2 regions of the Ferdinandcohnia sp. GQ5 genome follow, and region 2 is predicted to be linked to the other one. Evidence: predicted binding sites of a transcription regulator. Region 2 holds the regulator's gene; the other holds the start of a gene.
The links. The regulator LexA, encoded in region 2, represses DNA repair genes until DNA is damaged. The targets are predictions, from matches to a motif close to CGAACATATGTTCG.
Positions count from the first base shown of each region.

Region 1: AC6CHV_RS06875 (DNA endonuclease) is a predicted target of LexA. The motif match lies at 2,078-2,091, and genes of this name have one in related genera.

Region 1 is NZ_JCAXEW010000004.1:191,070-194,504, reverse strand. Features, by position in the region: gene AC6CHV_RS06890 (flagellin N-terminal helical domain-containing protein) at 1-342, shown strand, start outside; partial or broken gene AC6CHV_RS06885 (flagellin) at 685-798, shown strand; gene AC6CHV_RS06880 (hypothetical protein) at 844-1,005, shown strand; gene AC6CHV_RS06875 (DNA endonuclease) at 1,196-2,050, opposite strand; gene flaG (flagellar protein FlaG) at 2,202-2,564, shown strand; gene AC6CHV_RS06865 (flagellar hook-associated protein 2) at 2,580-3,435, shown strand, end outside.
Region 2 is NZ_JCAXEW010000001.1:32,894-36,328, forward strand. Features, by position in the region: gene glnA (type I glutamate--ammonia ligase) at 1-899, shown strand, start outside; gene lexA (transcriptional repressor LexA) at 987-1,613, opposite strand; gene AC6CHV_RS00160 (DUF896 domain-containing protein) at 2,019-2,249, shown strand; gene tkt (transketolase) at 2,362-3,435, shown strand, end outside.

The sequences.
Region 1 (3,435 bases), on a different contig from region 2:
GCTCTAGTTGCAGATACAACGGGTACCAAAATCAAGACAACAAATAATGCTCTAAACATGCACATTGGTGCTAATGAAAATCAAACGATGAAAGTTGATATCAACAAAATGGATACAGAAAGCCTTGGTATCAAAGATATTGATGTTTCTTCACAAAAAGGTGCTGAAAGTGCAATTACTGCTGTAAATGATGCTATCACAAAAGTTTCAGCGGAACGTTCTAAACTAGGTGCTTTCCAAAACCGTCTTGAGCATTCAATTAATAACTTGAACACATCTTCTGAAAACTTAACTGCTGCGGAATCTCGTATCCGTGACGTTGATTATACTTTAGCTGCTTAAGGGGCAGTAACAAGTACAGTCGTCCTAGCTGGTAACGGCTAGTGATTATGATCGGGTGAATTGCTGGAAAACCCTTAGAGCTTTTCTAACCACAACGTAGTTGGAAACAACAAGCGTGATGGTCTGAAAAAAGAAAAGATTGGGCAATCAGCAGCCAAGCTCCTGTCTCGAAAGAGTGGAGAAGGTTCAACGACTAGGATAGACCATCTAAGGCGAAATGCAGCTATGATGATGAAATCCATAGGTGAAGCAATGGTCATCAGCATTGTGAATCCGAAGTGCCCGACCCCTATAGAGGGTGAAGATATAGTCTAGTCATTTGTGAAAGCAAATGTTCGCACGATGGCGAAAGAAATGATGAACCAAACTAAGAATTCTATTCTTTCTCAAGCAGCACAAGCAATGTTGGCTCAATCTAATCAAATGCCTCAAGGAGTATTACAACTCTTGAGATAATGATTGAAGGGCGTCTAGCTTGGTAACAAGCTAGAGGATAACTGGGTGAATTGCTGGAACTTCCTAAAGCTTCATCAACCACAACGTAACTGGAAACGGTCAGCGAAAAGGTTAGAAAATGATGAGGATGAAACAATGGATAATCAGCAGCCAAGCTCCTGTGAGGAAACTCTGGAGAAGGTTCAACGACTAGGGAAAACGGTCTAAGGCGAGAGCTATGGCTATGAATCTCGTAGGGCAGCAAATGCTGTTCGAAGTGCCCAGCTCCATAAAGATTATGGATGAAGATATAGTCTATTCTGTCATCGAAAGATACAGTCGCAAAGCAAGCGAACCAACAACCACAAGGAGTTTTACAACTTCTTCGTTAATATATTTTCATTAAAGATGGCTACCATTAAAGGCGGCCATCTTTTCTTAATTCTTTTAATTTGTAAACTATTGACCAATAAGATCTATTTAAACATTCTGCTATAACCCTGTCTTTTTCTCCATTCAATTTCAATTGAACTATTTTTTGAATTTCAGTTTCTGTATAATTCTTATTTCTATCACTATTGGAGGAAAGAACTTTATAACCTGGATATTTTTTTTGATAGATTTCTGTTTCTTGTTGAAGCCGCCACTCCCAATTAGTTTTATAGTACATACTTTGGCAAGTAGCGGTGATTGGGGATATTCTTTTTAGAAAATTGTATGTATTGTCTGTTGAAGTGAGCCTTAAGATGTGCCCATATCCATCTCTGCGTTTGTTAATTGCAAATTTTATTTGAAAGGTTTTTTCAATATGGTTATTAAGTATTTGTAATTGGTTAAGTTGAAAGTTTTGCAAATACAGAAAAACATTTGGAGTTAAATATATAATCTTTTTATTGTGGTTTATTCTTGAGGTAATTGAGAGAGTTCCATCGTCCATGTAAATAATAGCTAAAAAGTGTAAAAGTGTACACTTAGATAATAATTCAATTGGTATAACTTTTTCTCCAGAAGGATTGTAGAAATGTGGATATAATTCAGTAAATAGAGGCAGTGATTTTGACCTTAATGTATTGCTCTTAGGTGTGATGTACAATAAATCAGGAATATATGACATCTTCCATTTTCGATAGTCTATTTGTTTGATACCAAAATGTTCACGGTAACTATTATTTTTACTTCTGGAGCCTTTATACAACTTTGTTATTTCACCATCTCCAATAATACTTCCAATTAGTACATTTTGTTGAATATCTGTAAGATTGTAAAAATCCATCGTATCCCCTCCCTGTACATATTATACCAAACGTACGTTCCTTGTATAAGAGGTAAATTAAAATAATGTAGAACATAATGAAGTTAGCTTAATATTTTTTTTATCATACCGATATAACTAATAAAGGCCCGTTCGTTTAGGAGGAAATTAAATGTCGATCGATAAAATCTCTTCTAGTACAACGATGAACTTCAACACAGACTATTCTCAATCTAATAAGTCATATGAATCTGAATTCAAAGGGACTACCCTGAGTGACACGGAACCAGCCCTTTCGTCCCAAATAAACTCAAAAGATAATGTCCAACAGGTCATTGATAGCCTTAATAAATTTTTAGAACCAAATAATACTTCCTTGAAGTTTGAGCTTCACGAGCAATTAAACGAATACTATGTGACAATTGTGAACAATGATACACATGAGGTGGTACGTGAAATCCCTTCTAAGAAAATACTAGATATTTATGCTGCAATGACTGAATTTCTTGGTTTTGTGGTAGATAAAAAGATTTAAAGGTGGTGAGCCCCCATGAATATGAGAATTGGTGGATTGGCAAGTGGAATGGATATTGATCAGATTGTTACTGATTTAATGAAGGCTGAGCGTATTCCTTTAAACAAGCTCAATCAACAAAAACAAATCTATGAGTGGCAACGTGATCAATATCGCGATATGAATAAATTGTTGGCAGAACTGGATACGCTGGCGTTCGATATGACATTACAACGAACTTATCAAACGAAAACAGCAACTAGTTCGAATCCAAGCGCTGTTACAGCAACTGCAAATACTACAGCATCGAATGGGAATTATAAAATTAAAGTTGACCGGCTAGCAACAGCCGCAACACGAGTTAGTCAAACTGGTATTTCTGCCGCAGGTACAAAAATTGACCCCAATAAGGCATTAAATACACAATCCTTTGCAGGCGGTAATGATTTTAGTGATTTTACAATCGTCACATATAATGAGGATGGCACAAGAAAAGCACCTGTAACGTTTGAAATTGATCCTAGTAAAGATACACTAAATACTGTTTTAAAAAAAATTACAGATTCCGATTTAGGAGTACGTGCATTCTATGATAGTACCTCTGATAAGGTGGTCCTTGAACGTACAGTTACTGGTGATTTTAATAAAACAGAAGATAATACCGAATTTTTAGGAGCAGAGATTGGGTACAACGGTACTACGGCCAGCTTCTTAGCGAATACATTACAAATAAAAGCGGGTAATCAGGATCCTGTAACTGGTAATTGGACAAAAAATGAAACTGGCGGTACCAATGCGAAATTCACCTATAATGGAGTCTTGACGGTTGAGCCAACTAAAAATGAATATACAATAAACGACCTTACATTGAAATTCAATGCAGTTACTACTG
Region 2 (3,435 bases):
CAACTCTTGAACTTAACGATAATGGTGGTTACTTTGACTTAGCGCCAACAGACCTTGGTGAAAACTGCCGCCGTGATATCGTATTAGAGCTTGAGGAAATGGGATTTGAAATTGAAGCTTCTCACCATGAGGTTGCACCTGGACAACATGAAATTGATTTTAAATACGAGGATGCTTTAACAGCGTGTGATGAAATTCAGACTTTTAAGCTTGTTGTAAAAACAATTGCTCGTAAACATGGTTTACATGCAACCTTTATGCCAAAACCATTGTTTGGAGTAGCGGGTTCAGGAATGCACTGTAACCTATCATTATTCAAAGGCGCGGAAAATGCATTCTTTGATCCTAATGCGGATCTACAATTAAGTGATAATGCTAGACATTTTATTGCAGGTATTTTAAAGCATGCGCCTAATTTTACAGCTGTTACAAATCCAACTGTAAACTCATATAAACGACTAGTACCTGGTTATGAAGCACCTTGCTATGTGGCTTGGTCTGCTCAAAATAGAAGTCCACTTGTTCGTATCCCAGCTTCACGTGGTTTAAGCACACGTGTCGAGGTGCGTTCAGTTGACCCGGCAGCAAACCCTTATATGGCAATGGCTGTACTATTAGCTGCAGGATTAGATGGTATCAAAAACAAATTGACACCACCAGCACCTGTTGACAGAAACATCTATGTGATGAATAAAGAAGAGCGTAATGAAGCGGGCATTGTGGATTTACCACCAACTTTATCTCTTGCATTGGATATGCTTAAGCAGGATGAAGTGTTAATCAAAGCATTAGGCGGACATCTGTTCGAACACTTTATTGAAGCAAAAGAGATCGAATGGGATATGTTCCGTACCCAGGTTCATCCATGGGAGAGAGAGCAATACATGACTATGTATTAATAAATGAACCCTTAACACGTGGATGTGTTAAGGGTTTTTTTGCTAATAAAAAAGGAACATTTCATTTAGAAATGTTCCTTTTTTAGATTAATGAATTGTACGGTATACGCCAATAACTTTTCCTAATATGACTACGTTTTTAAGGATGATCGGTTCGAGCATTGAGTTTTCCGGTTGCAAGCGGATATGATCTTTTTCCTTAAAGAAACGTTTTACAGTCGCTTCATCTTCCTCTGTCATTGCAACAACAATATCCCCATTGTTAGCTGAATGCTGTTGTCTAACAATCACATAGTCTCCGTCAAGAATCCCCGCTTCGATCATACTATCTCCCATTATCTCAAGCATAAAAATTTGGTCATCATGGGCAGCAAAACGATCAGGTAATGGGAAGTACTCTTCAATATTTTCCACAGCTGTAATTGGTTGTCCTGCAGTAACCTTACCTATGACTGGGACATTCACAACGTTTGCAGTTGGAATTGTTTCATTTTCGTCAACTTGTAAAATTTCAATCGCGCGAGGTTTAGTAGGGTCTCTTCGAATCAAGCCTTTGCTTTCTAGTCTGGACAAATGTCCGTGTACTGTTGAACTTGATGCTAAACCAACAGCCTCCCCAATTTCCCTTACGGAAGGTGGGTAGCCCTTTTCTTTAACTTCTTGTTTTATGTAATTCAATATATCCTGCTGTCTTTTAGAAAGCTTCGTTGTCATCTTCGCTCATCCCCTTGCACTTATATTATATATGTATTTAAATCTTCTCTTCGATCTCACTGTTCAGGTGACCTAGTAAATTCGACAAATACCGAATTTCTTAAGTTGAGTATAGCATGTTTTACTAGATTATACAAACATAAGTTCGAATTTTTGTTGACACAAAACAAATGTTCGGTCTATAATAGAAATATAAAATACGAACAAACATTCTATAGGAGTGAAATAAAGATGTTAAGGAAATTACAAGGCGGATTTATCTATTATGTACTATTTGTTTTATTAAGTATGGGAATGGTTATTATTAGTGCAAGCTAAATGCGTAATGTGGATGACTTGTAAAATATCTTTTCATCTAGTACTATGAACTATGATTTAGAAAAGAATAAACAAGGAGTAATAATTATGCTTTCAAAAGATAAAATCAATCGGATCAATGCTCTTGCAAAAAAAGCGAAGACAGTTGGTCTTACGGATAAAGAAAAAGAAGAACAGCAAGAGCTTAGACAAGAGTACCTACGTGTTTTTAGAAGTTCAATGACTAATACATTACATTCTGTAAAAGTTGTTGATCCAGAGGGTAATGATGTAACCCCAGAAAAACTGAAAAATAGTAAGCGGAAAAGATTGCATTAATAAAGAATACATAGATTTCTATGTATTCTTTTTTTTTTGTGCATACTATCAATGAAGAACTGCTATGTTTTATGTTAGTTCGTTAGAAACTCTTGAAAGGATGTTTATTTTTATGACACAATCACTAACAGACTTGTCGATAGCGTCAATTCGAACACTTTCTATTGATGCTGTTGAAAAGGCAAATTCAGGACACCCAGGTATGCCAATGGGAGCAGCACCCATGACATATGCTTTATGGACTCGACATATGAAACATAACCCGAAAAACCCACATTGGTTCAACCGTGATCGATTTGTTTTATCTGCGGGACACGGCTCTGCATTATTGTACAGTATGTTACACCTATCTGGTTACGACTTAACAATTGATGACTTAAAGCAGTTTCGCCAATGGGGCAGTAAGACCCCGGGGCATCCTGAGTATGGCCACACGGCAGGTGTCGATGCAACTACTGGCCCACTCGGCCAAGGTATTGCTATGGCTGTTGGAATGGCGATGGCAGAACGCCATTTAGCGGGTGTCTATAATAATGACTCAATTGAAATTGTTAACCATTATACATATGCCATTTGTGGTGATGGTGACCTGATGGAAGGTGTATCAGGTGAGGCTTCATCATTAGCAGGACATCTAAAATTAGGTCGACTAATTGTTTTGTATGATTCTAATGATATTTCCCTTGATGGTGATCTTAATCAAGCGTTTTCAGAATCTATCGAACAAAGGTATAAGTCCTATGGCTGGCAATATCTACGTGTTGAGGATGGGAATGATGTAGAAGCGATTGATAAAGCGATTGAGGAGGCTAAAGGAGATTTAGCACGTCCAGCTCTCATTGAAGTTCGAACGACAATTGGTTATGGTTCTCCAAACCGAGCTGGAAAGTCAAAGGCACACGGTGAACCATTGGGAGCCGATGAATTAAAATTAACGAAGGAAGCGTATAACTGGACGTTTGAAAATGATTTTCACATTCCAACTGAGGTCTATACTCATTTTGAGGAAACAGTAAAAAGAAATGGTGAACAAAGTGAACAAGAATGGAATCAAATGTTCAGTCGATACAAGGAGACTAACCCAGAACTCGGGAAGCAGTTAGAAATGGCAATAGAGGGTAGACTTCCTGATGGCTGGGAGAACACGCTACCAGTTTATGAGGTGGGTAAGAAGCTAGCAACCCGA